Regions from separate parts of the Patulibacter defluvii genome, predicted to be linked through region 4. Evidence: riboswitches for the same ligand, from Rfam matches in the RefSeq annotation. Region 4 holds a riboswitch; each other region holds the start of a gene.
What was found. Region 4 has a riboswitch for cyclic di-AMP ahead of SH587_RS06415 (hypothetical protein). Riboswitches for the same ligand answer to the same signal wherever they lie in the genome.
Positions count from the first base shown of each region.

Region 1: it holds a riboswitch for cyclic di-AMP, as region 4 does, so the genes downstream of both, SH587_RS22240 (hypothetical protein) here and SH587_RS06415 (hypothetical protein) in region 4, are expected to answer to the same signal.
Region 2: it holds a riboswitch for cyclic di-AMP, as region 4 does, so the genes downstream of both, SH587_RS18065 (peptidoglycan DD-metalloendopeptidase family protein) here and SH587_RS06415 (hypothetical protein) in region 4, are expected to answer to the same signal.
Region 3: it holds a riboswitch for cyclic di-AMP, as region 4 does, so the genes downstream of both, SH587_RS09615 (transglycosylase family protein) here and SH587_RS06415 (hypothetical protein) in region 4, are expected to answer to the same signal.

Region 1 covers NZ_JAWZSQ010000031.1:26,838-31,308, forward strand. Annotated here, with positions in the region: gene htpX (zinc metalloprotease HtpX) at 1-503, shown strand, start outside; gene pspAB (PspA-associated protein PspAB) at 503-1,111, shown strand; gene pspAA (PspA-associated protein PspAA) at 1,506-1,796, opposite strand; gene SH587_RS22235 (PspA/IM30 family protein) at 1,793-2,611, opposite strand; gene SH587_RS22240 (hypothetical protein) at 2,759-3,232, opposite strand; cyclic di-AMP (ydaO/yuaA leader) riboswitch at 3,405-3,554, opposite strand; gene SH587_RS22245 (hypothetical protein) at 3,659-4,471, shown strand, end outside.
Region 2 covers NZ_JAWZSQ010000020.1:581-5,051, reverse strand. Annotated here, with positions in the region: gene SH587_RS18085 (TetR/AcrR family transcriptional regulator) at 32-559, shown strand; tRNA gene SH587_RS18080 (tRNA-Arg) at 623-696, opposite strand; gene SH587_RS18075 (glycoside hydrolase family protein) at 976-2,094, shown strand; gene SH587_RS18070 (DUF427 domain-containing protein) at 2,150-2,938, shown strand; cyclic di-AMP (ydaO/yuaA leader) riboswitch at 3,010-3,163, shown strand; partial or broken gene SH587_RS18065 (peptidoglycan DD-metalloendopeptidase family protein) at 3,169-4,471, shown strand, end outside.
Region 3 covers NZ_JAWZSQ010000007.1:105,977-110,447, reverse strand. Annotated here, with positions in the region: gene SH587_RS09625 (thiolase family protein) at 1-923, shown strand, start outside; gene SH587_RS09620 (HAD family hydrolase) at 1,020-1,799, shown strand; cyclic di-AMP (ydaO/yuaA leader) riboswitch at 1,851-2,010, shown strand; gene SH587_RS09615 (transglycosylase family protein) at 2,021-2,695, shown strand; gene SH587_RS09610 (MarR family winged helix-turn-helix transcriptional regulator) at 2,888-3,394, shown strand; gene SH587_RS09605 (acyl-CoA mutase large subunit family protein) at 3,530-4,471, shown strand, end outside.
Region 4 covers NZ_JAWZSQ010000004.1:175,480-179,950, forward strand. Annotated here, with positions in the region: gene SH587_RS06400 (glutamine synthetase family protein) at 1-763, opposite strand, end outside; gene SH587_RS06405 (winged helix-turn-helix transcriptional regulator) at 817-1,197, opposite strand; gene SH587_RS06410 (carboxymuconolactone decarboxylase family protein) at 1,317-1,868, opposite strand; gene SH587_RS06415 (hypothetical protein) at 2,158-2,676, opposite strand; cyclic di-AMP (ydaO/yuaA leader) riboswitch at 2,683-2,832, opposite strand; gene SH587_RS06420 (DNA polymerase III subunit alpha) at 3,019-4,471, opposite strand, start outside.

The DNA.
Region 1 (4,471 bases), on a different contig from region 4:
CCGAGCTGGAGGGCGTGCTGGCCCACGAGCTGGCCCACGTCGCCCACCGCGACGTGCTGGTGATGACCCTGGCCAGCTTCTTCGCCTCGCTCGCCGCGATGATCGTCCAGAACGGGATCTGGTTCGGCGGCGGCCACGACGACGATGACGACGGCCCCGGCCTGCTGGCCGTGATCGCCGTCGCCGCCCTGGTCTACGCGATCTCGTTCCTGCTGCTGCGGGCCCTCTCCCGCTACCGCGAGTACGCCGCCGACCGCGGCGCGGCGATCGTCACCGGCCGCCCGAGCGCGCTGGCGGCGGCGCTGGTCCGGATCAGCGACGGGATCAAGCGGACGCCCGACCGCGACCTCCGCGAGGTCGGTGCGGTGCAGGCCTTCTACATCATCCCGCCGAGCGTCAAGAGCGCGGCCGGGGCGCTCTTCGCCACCCACCCGCCGACCGAGAAGCGGATCGCCGCCCTCCAGCGGATCGAGACCCAGCTGCAGAGCGGGCGCACCGTCTGATGGGGTTCCTCGACTCGCTCTTCGGCCGCACCAAGACGGTCAAGCAGGTCCGGCCGGACCGGCTGTTCGCGCTGACGACGGCCGCGCTCGACCTCCAGACCGCGCACGGGATCGTCAGCTCGGGCGAGGCGGCGATCGTCTTCCAGCCGCTGGCCACCGGCGACTTCACCCAGATCGCCGACGACGTCGAGTCGGTGCTGCGCGGGACCGGCGAGGAGACGGGGACCACGATCGAGCGCCGCGACGACGAGTTCGGCTACCGCTGGATGGTGCTCCGCGACCCCGACGTCGACGACCAGGTCGTGGGCGTCAACGCGGTGATGGAGTCGCTCCAGGCCGGCGGCTACGCCGACCGCGTGCTCTGTGCCGTCTTCGCCCTGCGCGAGGCCGGCGTCGACGCCGTCCCGCCGGCGACCACCGGCCGCGCCGTGCACCTGGTCTACCTGGCCAAGCGCGGGACCTGGTACCCGTTCGTGCCCCAGCCGGGGGCGACCAAGGAGCGCGACCGCGAGCGCGAGCTCCAGCTGCGGGCGGTGCTCGACCCGTTGATGCCGCTCGAACCGGAGCTGGATCGCTGGTATCCGCTCTGGGGGGCTCCGCTGGGCTGATCGGCCGGCCCGGTCCTGGTCTCAGCCGGGGAGGCCAAGGTGGTCCGCGGGGGTGCGGTGCGCCCTCGATCGGTCGCGGCCTCGGGGGCGAGTCGCTTGCCCCCGGGGTGCGGCTTTGGCCGCGAACGTTTCCGATCTCGGGCCCACCCCACCCCCGCTGGCTTGGCGACCGGGCCGTGGGCGGGGCGTGCTCGCGGAGGGCGGCGCGCTTCGGGGGGCGAACGTCGCATGGTCCGGGCTCCCACGGGACGGCATGCACGTCGACCACCTGGGGTGGCGGGGAACGTCACACGGGCGGAGGCGGCGCTGGGGTGCGTGACGTTCGTCCCCCCCAACGACCGCGGGGCGGCCGATGGCCGCCCCGCGCAACGTGCGTCGATCGAACGACGGCGACTCAGGCGTCGGCGGGGTCGGGCACCAGGCCCTCCCCGTTGAACTCCCGGCCGGCCTCCTCGAAGGTGAGGTCGTCCGGGGGCAGCAGCACGTCGCTGCCGATCAGCTCGTCGTCGGCGAGCGGGGCGCCCTGGGCGCGGACGAACGACAGCAGCGCGTCGAAGCGGTCGCGGTAGGCCGCCTCGTCGCCCGCCTCGACGGCCGCGACGACGGCGTCGTCGAGGTCGTTGAGCGGGCCGTGCTGGTCGTCGTCCAGGCGATACTGCTGATCGCCGAAGATCCGGACGATCACGCGCCCGCTCCCTGACCCGGCCCCGTGCCGCTCTCGCTCCCGGTGGCGGCGTCGGTCGGGGCGGCCGCCGGCTCCTCGCTGCCCGCGCCCAGCTCGGCCGGAGCGGGACCCTGGCCCAGCTCGGCCTTCAGGCGCGCCAGGTCGGAGTCGACCTCGGAGCTGGTCGACAGCTGCGCCAGCTGGCGATCGATGTCGTCCTGGCCGCTGCCGAGGGTGCCGAGGTCCTCGAAGGTCCCGGCCGCCTCCAGCTCGGCCACGGCGTCGGCCCGGGCCTTCATGTTCTCGGTCTTGTCGACGGCGCGCTGCATCGCCATCCCGACCTCGGCCATCGACTCGCCGACGCCGGTCGCGGCCTCGGAGATCCGGACCTGGGCCTCCGCGGCGTTGTACTGCGCCTTGATGACCTCCTTCTTGGTCCGGAACTGCTCGACCTTGGTCCGCAGCTTCTGCTCGCTGGCGATCAGCTGCTGCTGCTGGTTCTCCAGCTCCGCGACCTGGGTGTCGAGGCTCTGCATCTCGTTCTGGATCGCGCTCTTGCGCTCCAGGGCCGTCCGAGCCAGGGCCTCGTTGCCCGCCGCCAGCGCCTGACGCGCCTGCGTGTCGAGCTTGACGAGCGCCTGCTGGTGCTTCTCGGTCTGGAGCTGCAGGCGCTTCTTCGCGGTCACGACGTCCGCGATGCCCTTCTTGACGTTCTGCAGGTTCTCCAGCTGCTTCTGGTAGCTGTAGTCGAGCGTCTCGCCCGGGTCTTCGGCCTTGTCCAGAACGCGGGACAGCTTGGCCTTGATGACGGTGGACATGCGGCCGCCGAGGCCCATATCGGTCTCCACTTTCAACGTGTTCGGGAACTCGTCGACCACCCTATCGTCCCTGGCTCAAGCCGCCGTGAATTCCCGGCGGAGGTCCGAGAACGACGAAGGCCGCGCGGTGCGCGGCCTTCGCAAGCTCAGGGGTGAGGCGCGGCCCTACAAACCCGGCGGGTGGACGACCGCGAACTTCTTGGCGTCCTTGCGGTTGTTCGGACGCCACTGCGGGCCCTTGGCGCCGCCGCGGTCGTAGGCGGCCGAGGTGTCGAGCCGCAGCCCGGCGATCACGGCGTAGGCGTGACCCTGGTTGCCGTAGACCGAGATCCACTGGCCGAGACCCTCCTCGGCGTTCTTCCAGAGATCGTCGAACTCGTAGGAGGAGAGCGGGCTCTTCAGCAGCCCGGCGCCGATCAGCGCGTAGCTGACGGTGCCCGAGCAGTCGTAGCCGGTGTCCTCGACGCGGGCGTGGCCGCCGCCGTACTTGTACGGCTTGCCGACGATCTTGTTGGCGGCGATCACGGCCTGCTGGACCTGCGCCGGCGCCTTCAGCGGGACCCGCGCGAAGTACGCGGTGCGGCCGTCGAGCGTCTTGCCCTTGTAACGCTTGGCGCGGACGCCGTTGGTGACCCGCATCCCGGCCGGAACCTGGACCGCCCCGGGAGCCGCCGGCGGAGCCGGAGCCGTCTGGGCTGGCGTCTCGGTCGTCAGCCCACCGGTCGCCGGTGAAGCGGCTGACGCGGTGCCGACGAAACCGAACGCCGCAACAGCGGTCAGGGCCATGGCTCGAGTGAAGGGGCGCAAGGAACTGCTCTCTTTCGTCGGCCTACGGGGTTAGCTGACGGGCGAGCGCAGAAAGAGCCAGCGCTTCCACCGCTATCGCGGCGAATTTGCCCCAAGGAACTAGTGGTTCCCCCGCTTACCGAGACGTCACTCGGTAATTCGGCTCCGGGCAGCGTAACAGGAGTCCCGCAAGCTCGCACCCAACCCTGCAGCGCGTCCTGCAGCGGGGAGGAGTCCCGTCGCACGCGATCCAGCGTCGCCGGGTAGCGTTCGACGGCGATGTCTCCGCACCGGGCCCTCCCCCGCCGCCGAACGGCCCTCGTGGCCGCCTGCCTGGCGCTGACGGCGCTCGCCGGCTGCGGCGACGACGACCAGTCCGGGGGCTCGCCGTTCGGGGGCACGCCGAAGGCCGCGGAGGCCGCCGGGCCGACCGATCTCGGCTTCCCGGTCGTCGCCACCCGCAACACCACCCGCACCGCCAGCGACGACCCGGTCGCCGCCGCCGCCGCGATGGCGCGCGCGATCTACTCCGGCGGCGCGGCCGAGACGCAGGCGCGCGCGATCGCGCTCGTCGACAAGCGCGACTGGCGGGCCGCGCTGGCCGCCAGCTCGCTGATGGCGAAGCCGATCGGCGCCCCGATCCTCTTCAGCGACGGCACCCAGCTGCCGGAGATCACCCAGGACGCGCTGCGGACGCTGCGGCCGGCGGGCAGCGAGCCGGCCGGCGGCGCCCAGGTCTTCCGGGTCGGCGCGGTCGGCCGCCCGAGCGGCCTGCGGACCAACGACATCGACGGGCGCGACCCGGCCGAGCTGGCGCTGGCGATCGACCGCCTGACCGCCGCCGCCCGCCGCCGCGCCAGCGACAGCGTGCTGGTGGTCAGCGCCGAGCGGCCCGAGTTCGCGGTCCCGGCAGCCGCCTGGGCGGCGAAGTCCGGCGACCCGATCGCGTTCGTGACCAAGAACGGCCTGCCGGCGGCGACCAAGCGCCAGCTCGCCGACCACCCGCGCGCGACGATCTTCGTGCTCGGCCCCAGCAGCGTGATCCCGCCGGCGGTGACCAAGCAGCTGCGCCAGTACGGGACCGTCCGCCGG
Region 2 (4,471 bases), on a different contig from region 4:
CCGCTGGAAACCAGACGCAGCCGGGCGCCTGATGGCGGCCGCGATCGCGCTCTTCGACGAGCAGGGCTACGACGACACCACCGTCGCCCAGATCGCCGAGCGCGCCGGCCTGACGAAGCGGACGTTCTTCCGCCACTTCCCGGACAAGAGGGAGGTCCTGTTCGGCGGCGGCCACGAGCTGGAGCGCGCCTGGACGGCGGCCGTCTCCGCCGCCCCGCCGGACGCCACCCCGCTGGCGGCCGTCGTCGCCGGGCTCGACCCGATCGCCGAGATGTTCGTCGAGCGCCACGCGTTCGCCCGCACGCGCGCCCGGATCGTCGACGCCGCCCCCGAGCTCAGGGAGCGCGAGCTGATCAAGCTCGACGACCTCGCCAGCGCGATCGAGGCGGCGTTGCGCGAGCGGGGCGTATCGGCGAACGACGCCGACCTCGCCGCGCGAGCCGGCGTGATCGTCTTCCACGCGGCGTTCGCGCGCTGGATCGCGCACGACGACCCCGCGGCGTTCAGGCGCTTGATCGACCAGTCGCTCGAGGACCTGCGGTCGGTCACCGCGGGCTGACGGGTCGGCGTCCGGGGCGACCCCAGCAGCAAGAAAGGCCTCCATCTGGAGGCCTTTCCGCAGCGCGCCCGAAAGGATTCGAACCTTTGACCTTCGGTTCCGTAGACCGACGCTCTATCCAGCTGAGCTACGGGCGCAACGGCGGTGCAGTCTAGCGGGCGCGGCGAGCGGGTGCGTGGAGACCCGCCGGTCGGGGGAGCGGCGGCGGGGCCGTTCCCGCTACGGTGGCGACAGGACGTGCGCCTCCCGCCGTGCCGAGCGGGCGCCAGCGCGTTTCGAACCCCCCGTTCCCCCCGATCTCGGTCGCCCCGGCCGTGGTCGCGCCGGTGCGCACGGGCCTCGCGGCGCTGCGACATGCGTCGAGGACCGCCCGCCGCCCGTGCGCCTCCGCCCGTGGGCGGACGACTACGTCATCGATGCCCCATCTCCGCTCGGCGCTGCTGCTGGTGCTCGCCGCCCTCGCCCTCGCCGTCGCGCTCCGCGGCGGTCCGGCGCTCGCCCCCGCGACGGCCGACGCCGCCCGCCCGCTGCCGGGCTACGTTGGGGCCGTGCGGTTCGGGGTCTATCCGGGCGGCGACGCGGGCGGCACCGACGGCGTCCTCCGCGCCCAGGCCGTCGACCCGGGGCGACGGCTGGCGATGATCCGCGGCCTCCGCGCCGGCCGCCGGGACTTCGTGCTCCACGAGTACGCCGCCTTCCACGACGCCGGCTCGTTCGCCGCCGCCGTGCCCCACGTCGACCAGGTCCTGCGCGACGCCGCCGCCACCGGCTGCCAGGTCGAGCTGGTCCTCCGCTACCAGCCCAGCGACCGCGAGCCGGCCCACGCCGTGCCCGCCTACCTCGAGTTCGTCCGCCAGGTCGCTCGCACCTACGGGCCCCGCCGCGAGCTGGTCGGCCTGCAGATCACCAACGAGGCGAACGTCGTCGGCGCCCCGGCCGCCGCCGACGGCGACTACCCCGGCGTCGCCCAGGCCCTCGTCGAGGGAGTCGCCACCGCCGCCGCCGAGCGCGACCGGCTCGGCCACCGCCACCTGGCGATCGGCTTCAACGCCGCCCACGACCTGCGCGGCCACGACTTCTGGACCGGCCTCCGACGCAGCGGCGGCCCCGCCTTCGCCCGCGCCGTCGACTACGTCGGCCTCGACGTCTACCCCGGCACCTGGCCGACCCCGGCCCGGCGTCCGCCCTCGTCGCACGCGGTCCGCACCACCGTCCGCCGCTCGCTCGCCCGCCTGCGCGCCAACATGCGCCGCGCCGGCCTCGGCCGACGGGTCGCGGTGCACGTCTCGGAGAACGGCTATCCGACCGGCCCCGGCCGCAGCGAACGGACCCAGGCGCGGGTACTGCGGGCCTCGGTCGCCGCCGTGCTCGGCGCTCGCCGCCGCTACGGGGTCAGCGACTACCGCTGGTTCGACCTCCGCGACGCCGACTCCGGCTCGGCCGACTTCCAGAGCCGCTACGGCCTGCTGCGCGACGACCTCTCTCCGAAGCCGGCCTTCGCGGCCCTGCGCGCGCTCGTCGCCCGCCACGGGTGAGCCCCGATCGCCCGTCGCTGGCGGGACCGGCTCGCGACCCGCTAGACCTCGTCGCATGAGCCTGACCCTCGGCGACGGACCGCTGGCGGGAGCGCCCGGCGGTCGCTTCAACTTCGACCTGCGGGCGGCCAGCCCCGCCCACCAGCTCTACCTGCAGCCCTACGGCCCGCGGGTGCGGGCGGTCGTCGGCGGCGAGTTGGTCCTCGACAGCGACCGCGCGCAGCTGCTCTACGAGACCGGCATCCCGCCGCGGATCTACGCCCCGTTCGAGGACTACCGCGGCGACCTGATGACCCGCACCGCGACCACCACCCACTGCCCCTTCAAGGGCGACGCCTCGTACTGGTCGCTGAACGCCGGCGGGCAGGTCGTCGAGGACGCGATCTGGGCCTACGAGGACCCACAGCCCGCCGCTCCCTGGCTGCGCGGCCTGGCTGCCCTCTACCCGGAGAAGGTCGAGGCCTGGTTCGCCGAGCAGGACCGGATCGTCGGCCACCTGCGCGACCCCTACCACCGGGTCGACGTCCACGACGGATCGCGGTCGGTCGAGGTCCGGATCGGCGGCACCGTGGTCGCCCGCAGCGTGCGGCCGAAGCTGCTCTTCGAGACCGGCCTGCCGCCGCGGGTCTACGTCCCGGCCGCCGACGTCGATCCGGGAGCGGTGGCGCCGGGCTCGGGCCTGCGGACGATCTGCCCCTACAAGGGCGAGGCGTCGTACTGGACGGTCGCGGGCGTCGAGGACGTCGCCTGGAGCTACGAGACGCCGCTCGCCGAGGCGGCCCGGATCCAGACCCACCTGGCCTTCGACGACGGCCGCGAGGACGTCGAGGTGGTCGTCGACTGAGGCACCTCAAGGCCCGATGAACGTTTCCTCAAGTGCTGCAATCCGCGTTGCGGGTGCGCTACGGTGCTCTGCGGATTCAACGGCCGAACCGCGCGCCCGATGCGCGCGGGCGGGGGAACCAACCGCGGTCGTCACGACCGCTGGGGCGAATCGCCGCAAGGCGTAGCGCAGCTCCTGGAGCGCGAGCCCGTCAGCTCACCCCGCAGGCCACCGACAGGAGGAATGCCGGAGTGACCGGACAGCAGCGCGACCTCGTGCGCGACGACCTGTGGCAGGCGTCCCACGAGCGCTCCCGACAGCGTCGCCAGCGGGCGATCCGTGGTACCTCAGCGTCCGAGCCCTCGCGCCTGGCGCGGCGGTTGGAGGCGACGGCGGCGCGCCCGACCCACACCGCGACCGCGATCGATCTGGGGCCGAACGGCGTCGCCTCGGCCCTGGCCGCGGCCGGCGTTCCGGCGAGCACCGGTGTCGGAGGCCGCGACTTGGCCGATCCGAGCCTCTGGCAGCGCTCGACGGTCTGGGCGCGCGAGCGGCGGATCAGCGTCCCGATCCAGCGGGCGCGCGAGCGGCGCCGGCGCAAGATGGCGATGGCGATGAGCGTGGCGATGGTCGGCTCGACCACCGGTCCCGCCGTCAGCGGTGCGATCGCCGCCGGGGCGACCGGCGACACCGCGACCACGACGACCGATGGCTCGGCCACCACCAGCGGTCGGATCGCCGGGCCGATCAGCGACGAGGGCCGGACGCGCTCGATCCTGGTCGCGGGCGCGACCGGGCAGGACGTGCGCGAGGCCCAGCAGCGGCTCGGCGTCCACGTCGACGGGGTCTACGGCGAGCGGACGGTGCGGGCGGTGGAGCGCTTCCAGCGCCAGCGCGGCCTGCAGGTCGACGGGGTCCTCGGGCCGCAGACCTGGACGGCGCTGCTCAGCACCCAGCAGGCGTCGGTCCGCGGCGCGGGTGCGGGCGGCTCGTCGCTGAAGGTCGTGGCGGCGCGGACCAGCGCCGACGGCGGGCAGGACCTGGTCCTCGTCGGCCCGAGCGAGCGGGCGGCGACGACCCGTACCGCGGCCCTGACCGACGACGATCGGTCGCCGTCGAGCACCGCGGCGAGCGACGAGGCGGCGGCCACGTCCGACTCGGGCTCGGGGTCGGATTCCGGGACGGGTTCCGGTTCGGGTTCGGGGGCGGGCTCCAGCTCCAGCGACGGAGCGGCATCGACGGCGACCGGCGACGGTGGGTCGAAGGACGCGGCGAAGAGCACCGGCGGCGGCGAGACGTCGAGCGACCGCGAGGCGTCCCCCAAGGCCGACACCCCGACCGACACGGGCAGCGGATCGTCCTCGACCGGGTCGACCAGCGGGACGGCCAAGCCGATCAGCGGCACGGTCACCTCGCCCTACGGCGCGCGGTGGGGCCGGCAGCACGCGGGCATGGACATCGCCGCGGCGATCGGCACCCCGATCAAGGCCTACGCGGCGGGCACGGTGGCGTTCAGCGGCACCCAGTCCGGCTACGGCAACATCGTCTGCGTCG
Region 3 (4,471 bases), on a different contig from region 4:
ACAAGGTCTGTACGTCGAGCATCCGCTCGGCCGCGATCATCGACCTGCTGGTCCGCGCGGGCGAGCTGGGCGTCGGCGTCGCCGGCGGCATGGAGTCGATGTCGCTCGCGCCCTACCTGCTGACCAACGCCCGCTTCGGCTACCGGATGGGCGACGGCAAGACGGTCGACTCGATGGTCCTGGACGGGCTGACGAACTCGTTCACCCACCGCCAGATGTTCGACGAGACGACCGAGGTCGCCGACGCCCACGGCTGGTCGCGCGAGGAGCTCGACCGCTGGGCGCTGCGCTCGCACGAGAAGGCGCTCGACGCGATCGACGGCGGCCGCCTCGGCGAGGAGATCGTCCCGGTCACGATCAAGGGCCGCAAGGGCGACACCGTCGTCGACACCGACGAGGGTCCGCGCCGCGGCTCGACGATCGAGGCGCTGGCGAAGCTGCCGGGCCTGGTCAAGGGCGGCACCCACACGGCCGGCAACTCGCCGGGCGTCAACGACGGCGCCGGCGCGCTGGTGCTCGCCTCCGACGAGTGGGCCGCGGCCAACGGCAAGGAGGTCCTCGGCGAGATCGTGGCCTTCGGCCAGGCGGCCGGCGAGTTCCCGAACCTGCTGACGACGCCGGGCAAGGCGTCGCACAAGGCGCTCGAGAAGGCTGGCCTGAAGCCGTCCGACGTCGACGTCTGGGAGATCAACGAGGCCTTCGCCTCGGTCGCCCTCAACTCGATCAAGGATCTCGGCATCGACGAGGACCGGGTCAACGTCAACGGTGGCGCGATCGCCCTCGGCCACCCGCTCGGCGCCTCGGGCGCCCGGATCATCGGCTCGGCCCTGCTCGAGCTGCGCCGCCGCGGCGGCGGCATCGGCGTCGCGACCGCGTGCTCCGGCACCGGCCAGGGCGACGCCGTCGTCATCAAGGTCGGCTGAGGCCGACCCCCGCCGCCTCGCGTGGCGGTCGGCCCCCGGCAGCTGGGGGCCGACCGCCACGCGAGCGACGGCCGAGGCCTCGCTAACCTCCGCGGCGTGCCCCGCGCCGCCGCGTTCTTCGACCTCGACAAGACGCTGGTCGCCGGCTCGTCCGGGTTCTACTGGGCGCGGGCGGCGGCGGCCCACGGGCTGATCTCGCGCCGGCGGCTGGCCGCGGACGGCTGGGAGAACCTGAAGTTCCGGATCCGCGGCTCGACCGACGAGTCGACCCGCAAGGTCTGGGAGCGGGTGGGGGAGTTCCTCGCCGGCCAGCGGGTGCGCGACTTCGAGCGGCTGTCGCCGCGGGTCCTGGCCGGCGTGCTGCCGCGGCTCTACCCCGAGATGCTGGCGATCGCCTGGGAGCACCAGGACGAGGGCCGGCCGGTCTACGTGGTGACCGCGTCGAGCCAGGAGACCGCCTCGATGATCGCCGGGGTGCTGTTCTTCGACGGCGCCCTCGGCGCGCCGCTCGAGGCGGTCGACGGCCGCTACACCGGGCGGCTGTCGGGCCCGATGACCTACCGCGAGGGCAAGGTCGAGGCGATGCGGCGGCTGGCCGAGCGCGACGGGCTCGACCTGTCCGCCTCGTGGGCCTACTCCGACAGCGAGTCCGACCTGCCGATGCTGCGGGCGGTCGGCCATCCGGTGGCCGTCAACCCCGACCGCGAGCTGGCCCGGGTGGCGCGCGAGGAGGGCTGGGAGGTGATCCGGCTGGAGCGGCTGGCGACCCACCTGAAGACCGCCGCGGCGCTGGTCGCGGTCGGGGCCCTGGGCGGCCTGGGACGGGCCGCCTCCGCCGGCCGGCCGCTCGGCGGGACCGGGCGCCGCCGCGGCTGATTGGCGCGCCGGCGTCCCGATCCGTCGGACGCTGCGCTAGCATCCTGCGCTCCATAACCCATGCCGAGTCCCGGTCGCACAGCGGTCGGGAGCGGGGGACCCAGTGATCGCCAAGTGGCGATCGGGGGCGAATCGCCGGAGGACTCCGGCGTAGCGCACGTCTTGAGCGCGAGCCCGTCAGCTAACCCCGTAGGCGATGAGACGAAGGGACGGAACCCCCCATGAGTCACGATCGCGACCTCGCGTCCACGCTGCCGTGGGCGCGCAGCCTGCGGGCCTCGCGCAAGCGCCGCGACGCCGCTGCGTCGAAGCGCCGCTGGAGCACCCGCCGGCGCGCCACGGCGACCGCGATGACCGTCGCCGTGCTCGGCCTCGGCGGCGTCGCGGCCGCCCAGACCGGTTCTGCCGGCGGCAGCGCGAAGAGCCAGGCGGGCGGCGCGTCGATCGCCGCCGTCCAGGGCAAGCTCGGGATCGCTGCCGACGGCGTCGTCGGTCCCCAGACCCGGGCCGCGGTCAAGCGCTTCCAGCGCCAGGCCGGGATCGCCGTCGACGGCGTGATCGGACCCCAGACCCTGGCCGCGCTCGGGCTCCGCGGCGGCGCGACCGCCAGCGCCCGCAGCAGCCGCACGACCAGCGGCAGCGCCGGCAGCGGCAGCGGCAGCGGGACGACCAACGCCACCCTCCGCAAGATCGCCCAGTGCGAGTCGGGCGGCGACCCGACCGCGATCTCGGCCAACGGGACCTACCGGGGCAAGTACCAGTTCGACCGCCAGACCTGGCGCGCCAACGGCGGCAGCGGCGATCCGGCCGCCGCCTCCGAGGCCGAGCAGGACCGGATCGCGGCCAAGCTGCTCGCCGCCCGCGGCACGCAGCCCTGGCCGGTCTGCGGCCGCTAGGCCCGGCCCACCGCGGCCCGCGCGAACTGGCGTCAACTCCCACCTCCGCTCCCGAACTGGCGTCAATCCACTCCGCTATCCGGGGCGGAATGACGCCAGTTCGACGGGGGAGGGGTGGGATGACGCCGGTTCGCCCCGACCTTGCGCGCGGTCGCAGGCGCTCCCATCGGTGCCGTGTGCGAGCCTTGGGGCGTGTCATCGTCACTGCGGATCGATCCGATCGCCGAGGCGCGCCGCCATTGGACGGCGCGCTGGGGTGCGGAGCCGGCGCGTCCGATGGCCGCGGTCACCTCGATCATGCGGGTCCAGCAGATCCTGCTGGCGCGGCTCAACGAGCTGCTGCGCGAGGACGCGCTGACCTTCCCCCGCTACGAGGCGCTGATGCTGCTCTCGTTCACCCGCACCGGCGCGCTGCCGCTGGGCAAGATCGGCGAGCGGCTGCAGGTCCACCGCACCAGCGTCACCAACATCGTCGACAAGCTCGAGCAGGACGGCCTGGTCCGGCGGGTCCCGCACGAGTACGACCGCCGCGCGACCCTCGCCGAGATCACCGACGCCGGGCGCGAGGTCGCCGCCCGCGCCACCGAGCGGCTGAACGCGGCCAGCTTCGCCCTCGACGCGCTGGGCGCCGGCGCCCAGGACCAGCTGACCGAGCTGCTCGGCGACCTGCGCCGGGCGGAGGGGGACTTCGTCGGCTGAGCACCCCCGACGGCCGGGGGTGATCGTCGCGGTCCGCGCCCCCGGGCTGGACGTTCCGGCGCCGGCCGCGTACGATCAAGGACGAGATATGCGGGCTTCCGACTATCTCACTTCCACGGACAAGACGGACTGACGATGCCCACGCCTCCCGAGACCGCCGCCACCGCCCTGCCCACCACCCACGAGCAGTGGCAGGCCGCCTACGGCCTGTCGCCCGAGCGCGACGCGGACTTCACGACGCTCGGCGGGATCCCGATCGAGCCGCTCTACACCGCCGCCGACCGGCCGACCGAGCAAGCCGACGGCACGCCCGACCCGTCGATCGGGCTGCCGGGGCAGTACCCCTTCACCCGCGGCGTCTACCCGTCGATGTACCGCGGCCGCCTCTGGACGATGCGCCAGTTCGCCGGCTTCGGCACCGCCGAGGAGACGAACGAGCGCTTCCGCTACCTGCTCGACCACGGCCAGACCGGCCTCTCGACGGCCTTCGACATGCCGTCGCTGATGGGCCACGACTCCGACCACGCGCTCTCGCTCGGCGAGGTCGGCCGCGAGGGCGTGGCGATCGACACCGTCGACGACATGCAGACGCTGTTCCGGGGGATCGACCTCGGCGCGGTCTCGGTCTCGATGACGATCAACGCCCCCGCGGCGATCATGCTGGCCTTCTACGCGGTCGCGGCCGAGCGCCAGGACGGCGGCACGCAGGAGAACCCGGGCGTCCCGCTCGATCGGCTCAACGGCACGATCCAGGCCGACATCCTCAAGGAGTACATCGCCCAGAAGGAGTGGTGCTTCCCGGTCGACCCGGCGATGCGCGTGCTGGGCGACATGATCGAGTTCTCGGCCCGCAACATGCCGCGCTGGAACTCGGTCTCGATCTCCGGGTACCACATCCGCGAGGCCGGGGCGACCGCCGCCCAGGAGCTGGCCTTCACGCTCAAGGACGGCCTGACCTACGTCGAGCAGGCGATCGAGCGCGGGCTCGACGTCGACGACTTCGCTCCGCGGCTGAGCTTCTTCTTCAACGCCCAGATCGACTTCTTCGAGGAGATCGCCAAGTACCGCGCGGCCCGC
Region 4 (4,471 bases):
CGTTGCGCCCGTCGCGGAAGAGCGACAGGTGGGTGTGCATGCCCGAGCCGTTCTCGCCCGTCATCGGCTTCGGCATGAAGGTCGCGTGCCAGCCGTGCTGCATCGCGATCTCCTTGACCGTCAACCGGTAGGTCATGCAGTCGTCGGCCATCTTGAGGGCGTCCGCGTAGCGGATGTCGATCTCGTGCTGCGACGGACCGCCCTCGTGGTGGCTGTACTCCACCTTCATGCCCATCGCCTCGAGCGCCAGGGCGGTGTCGCGGCGGACGTCGGAGCCGGCGTCGAGCGCGGTCAGGTCGAAGTAGCCGCCCTCGTCCAGCGGCTCCGGCTCGCGGCTGTCCTTGAACAGGAAGTACTCCAGCTCCGGACCGACGTTGAAGCTGTCGAAGCCCATCGCCTCCATCCGCTTGATCGCGCGCCGGAGGATGTAGCGCGGATCGCCCTCGTAGGGCGTCCGCTCGGGCGTGTGGACGTCGCAGAACATCCGGGCGACGCCCTCGGACTTCGGCGTCCAGGGCAGGATCGCGAAGGTCGAGGCGTCGGGCACGGCGATCATGTCCGACTCCTCGACGGCGTTGAAGCCGGTGATCGAGGAGCCGTCGAAGCCCATCCCTCCCTCGAACGCGTCGTCGAGCTCCGAGGCGTTGACCGAGAACGACTTCAGCTGGCCGAGGATGTCGGTGAACCACATCCGGACGAAGCGGATGTCGTGCTCCGCCACCAGGCGCTTGACGTCCTCGGGGGTGCGCGGGGTGTCGGCCACGGTGTCGTTCGCTCCTGCGGAAGGGGTCGGTGCGCGCGAGCGCACGCTGGAGGCTAGCCGAGCGGCGCGCCGGGGCCGTTCGCCGTCGGGACATCATCGGCCATCCAACGTTGTCCCCAGCGCTCCAGCGCGGCGACCACCGGCCGCAGCTCGTGGCCCTTCGCGGTCAGCCCGTAGAGCACCCGCAGCGGCGGGCCGGGATGGACCTGGCGCTCGACCACGCCGCTCAGCTCCAGCTCCTTCATCCGCTGCGACAGCACGCGATCGGAGAGCCCGGGCACCGCGGCGGCGACCTCGCTGAACCGCTGCGGACCCTCGGTGAGCAGGACCGCCACGATCGCGCCCGTCCAGCGGCGCCCGATCAGCTCGACGGCCAGGTGGTAGTGCGGGCAGCACCCGCGATCCGGCAGGTCGTCCTGGTCCTCGGCGATCATCGAGTCCCTTCCCCCACGGTGCTGATCCTACGGTCGGTCGCGGCGGCGTGGCCGGTCGCGCTCGCGCGGGAACGCCGAAGGCCGCCCGATCCGGACGGCCTCCGGGGCACCACGGACGATCAGGCGGCCCGCAGCTGGCGGGACTCCTCCATCGAACCGTCGACGGGGACGTCACCGGCGATGTTGACCAGCGCGGAGAAGACCTCGACCGAGCCGTAGGCGATCGCCTCGAGCAGCTCCTCCTCGGTCCAGCCCAGCTCCAGCGCCTCCTCCTGGAGGGCGGCCGGGGGCTGGCTGCGACGCTGGAGCAGGTGGCCGACGTAGCGCAGGAGCACGTCCTGCTTCTCGTCGGCCGAGCGGAACTCGCGGGCCAGCTGGACCTCGTCGATGCCGAGGCCGGCGATCCGCGCGGTGCGGCTGTGCATCTTGATCCCCGGCGCCGAGCGGAAGTGCTCGGCGACGGCGAGCGACAGCCGCTCCTTGGTCTGGGTGTCGAGCACGCCGTGACGCAGCTCGTTGCGGAAGCGGGCGTATCCGCGGAGCGCGGCCGGCGAACCCGCGAGCACCCCGACCAGGTTCGGCAGCTGACCGGCCGAGTGCAGCGCCCCCTTCAGGACCGGGAGCGACCCCTCGGGGGCCGACAGGTCGTCGTGGATGGTGAAACGGCTCATCGCGTTGGGCATGCGCGACCTTCCAGCGGGATCTTTATTCGTACTTCATCAAGTGAAGTGGCTTACCGATGATTAGTGTAGGCACCGGATCGCTGGTATGCAAGTACCCAAGCGCGCCAGATATCACACAGGCCGACTGAGATCTGCCGCAGGCCGGTGGGAGCAGCGTTCGCGGCCGTCGCGAGCCCGGGCGAGCGGGCCGTTCGGGGACGGCGGAGCGGACGGGCGAGCGCCGTCGGTTCGAGGAAGCCTCCCCCGTGAGCGGGAGGCCGAGGAAGGCGACCGGCGGCTAGCGGCCGGCGGTCAGCGCGTGGTGCACGACGGCGGCGTCCGACGTGGTCGCGGCGGCGAGCACGAGGAACAGGCCGAGCAGCGCGGCGTAGAGGAGCAGCTTCTCCGGTCGGGCGACCGGGCTGCTGGTGCGACGGCGGGCCGGCCGACGGTTGCCGGGGCGACGGGCGACGTCGGATCCGGGGCGGGCCCCGGCGGGGACCTCGCGCGAGCGCTCCCGGGCGCGGCGGTGCCGCTCGCGCTCGATCCGGTGACGCTCGTCGCCGCGCTCCTCGTTGCTGAAGGGCGACTCGTCGACCCACTGGTACTCGACCGCATCGGGCCGGCGCTGGCGGGCCCGACGCTGCTGGGCCGCGGCCCGGGCGGCGGCGGCACGGCGGCGGCGCGCAGCGGCGGACGCCCCACGCTCGTCGTCGTAGCGCGAAGGGGTGCGCTCGTCGAGGACTCGTCGGCGCGGCGCGCTGTGACGGTAGTCCTGCGCGTCAGCCCACCAGGGTTCGTCGCGGTCGTTCGCCATGATCGGTCGGTTCTCCAGCAGCGCTTACGGGGTTAGCTGTCGGACTCGCGCTGGAGTGCGCTACGGCCGTCAGGCCGATTCGCCCCAATACATGGGTCCCCCGCTTTCCGGACGCCGGCGGCAGGCGTGGTTCCGGAAATTCAGCGTTGCGGGCAGGATAGCAGCGTCGCCGGCGACTGCACAACGCGTTCGCCGTCGAGGGCCTTCTGCACGATTCCTTGCAGGAGCAGGAAGTTCTTGTGTATCGCCCCTGTTCCGTGGCACGTACGCGCGCGCACGCGGCGCGCGTGGCGCCCCCGGGAACCGGTGGTGGCGACGCCATCCTGCGGCGCGATCGGCGGCTCAGCGGCGCCCGCCCCTCCCGCGACCGAAGTGCATGACGTTCGGGGCCACCGGCCGGAAGCCGCCGGGCCGCGGGGCGACCCCGCCGCCGACCGCGATCAGTTCCGGCTCCTCCTCCGCCTGCCGGGCGCGCTGCTCCAGCTGCTCGGGGCTCAGCGTCCGCAGGGTGCGGACGGTCGCCGCGGTGTCCTCGGTCAGCTCGTCGAGCGCCCGGATCCGCCGCACCAGCACGTTGATCTGGCCGCCGCCCGCCGGCAGCTTCTCCAGCCGCCCCTCGGCGACGACCAGCGGCTCGGTCCGGACCGCCTGCCGGTCGCGCAGGTAGACCTCCGGCGGGACGACCAGGTTGATCGTGCCCTCCTCGTCCTCCAGCAGCAGGAAGACGACGCCCTTGGCGCTGCCGGGCCGCTGGCGGGCCAGGACCAGGCCGGCGACCTGGACGCTGCGCCCGTGCCGCAGCTCCTTCAGCTGCTCGCTGATCGTGACCCCGCGGGGCTCGACCTGGTTGCGCAGCAGCCGCATCGGGTGCGGTCCCGCGGTCAGGCCGGTGGTGGCGTAGTCGGCGATCAGTCGCTCCCACGGCGTCATCTCCGCCAGCTGCGGGTCGCGGGCGGCCGGCGCCGCCTCCAGCTCGAGCGCCAGCTGGGTGCCGGAGCGCACCCGCCGCCCCGGGTTCAGCAACCCCAGCTGCCAGAGCGCCGCCCGTCGCCGACGGGCCTCCGGCACCGAACCCTCACCGTCGACTCCAGCCTGACCCACGAGCTCGTCGCAGGCCCCGGCCCAGGCCAGCTGCTCGAGCGACCCGATGCTCGTCCCCAGCCGCGTGACGAGGTCGCCGATCGAGCGCCACGGGCCGTGCGCGCGCCGCTCCTCGACCAGCGCCGCGACCTCGTGGCGGTGGACGCCCTTGACGTAGCCCAGCCCGAGCCGGATCGCCCCGTCGGCGGTGGTGGTGCACTCGGCGTCGCTGTGGCGGACGTCGGGCGGCCGGACCTCGATCCCTCGCCGGTCGGCCTCGTGGATCAGCGCGTCCGGCGGGTAGAAGCCCATCGGCTGCTCGTTCAGCAGCGCGCAGAGGAACTCCAGCGGCCGGTGAACCCGCAGCCAGGTCGACTGGTACGCCAGCAGGCCGAAGGCGACCGCGTGGGCCTTGGGGAAGCCGAAGCCGGAGAAGCCCTTGACCATCCCCCACACGTGCTCGGCCAGCTCGGGCGTGACGTCGTCGTGGGTGCGGATCGCCCCCTGCACGAACGCCTCGTGCTGCTCCTCCATCGCTTCCTCCGAGCGCTTGCGGCTCATCGCTCGCCGCACGCCCTCGGCCCGGCCGGGGCTGAAGCCGGCGAACTTCTGCGCGATCTCCACCACCTGGTCCTGGAAGAGGATCGTGCCGAGGGTCTGCCGCAGCGGCTCCTCCAGCGACGGGTGGAGGACCGGCACCCGGAAGCGCTGGGCC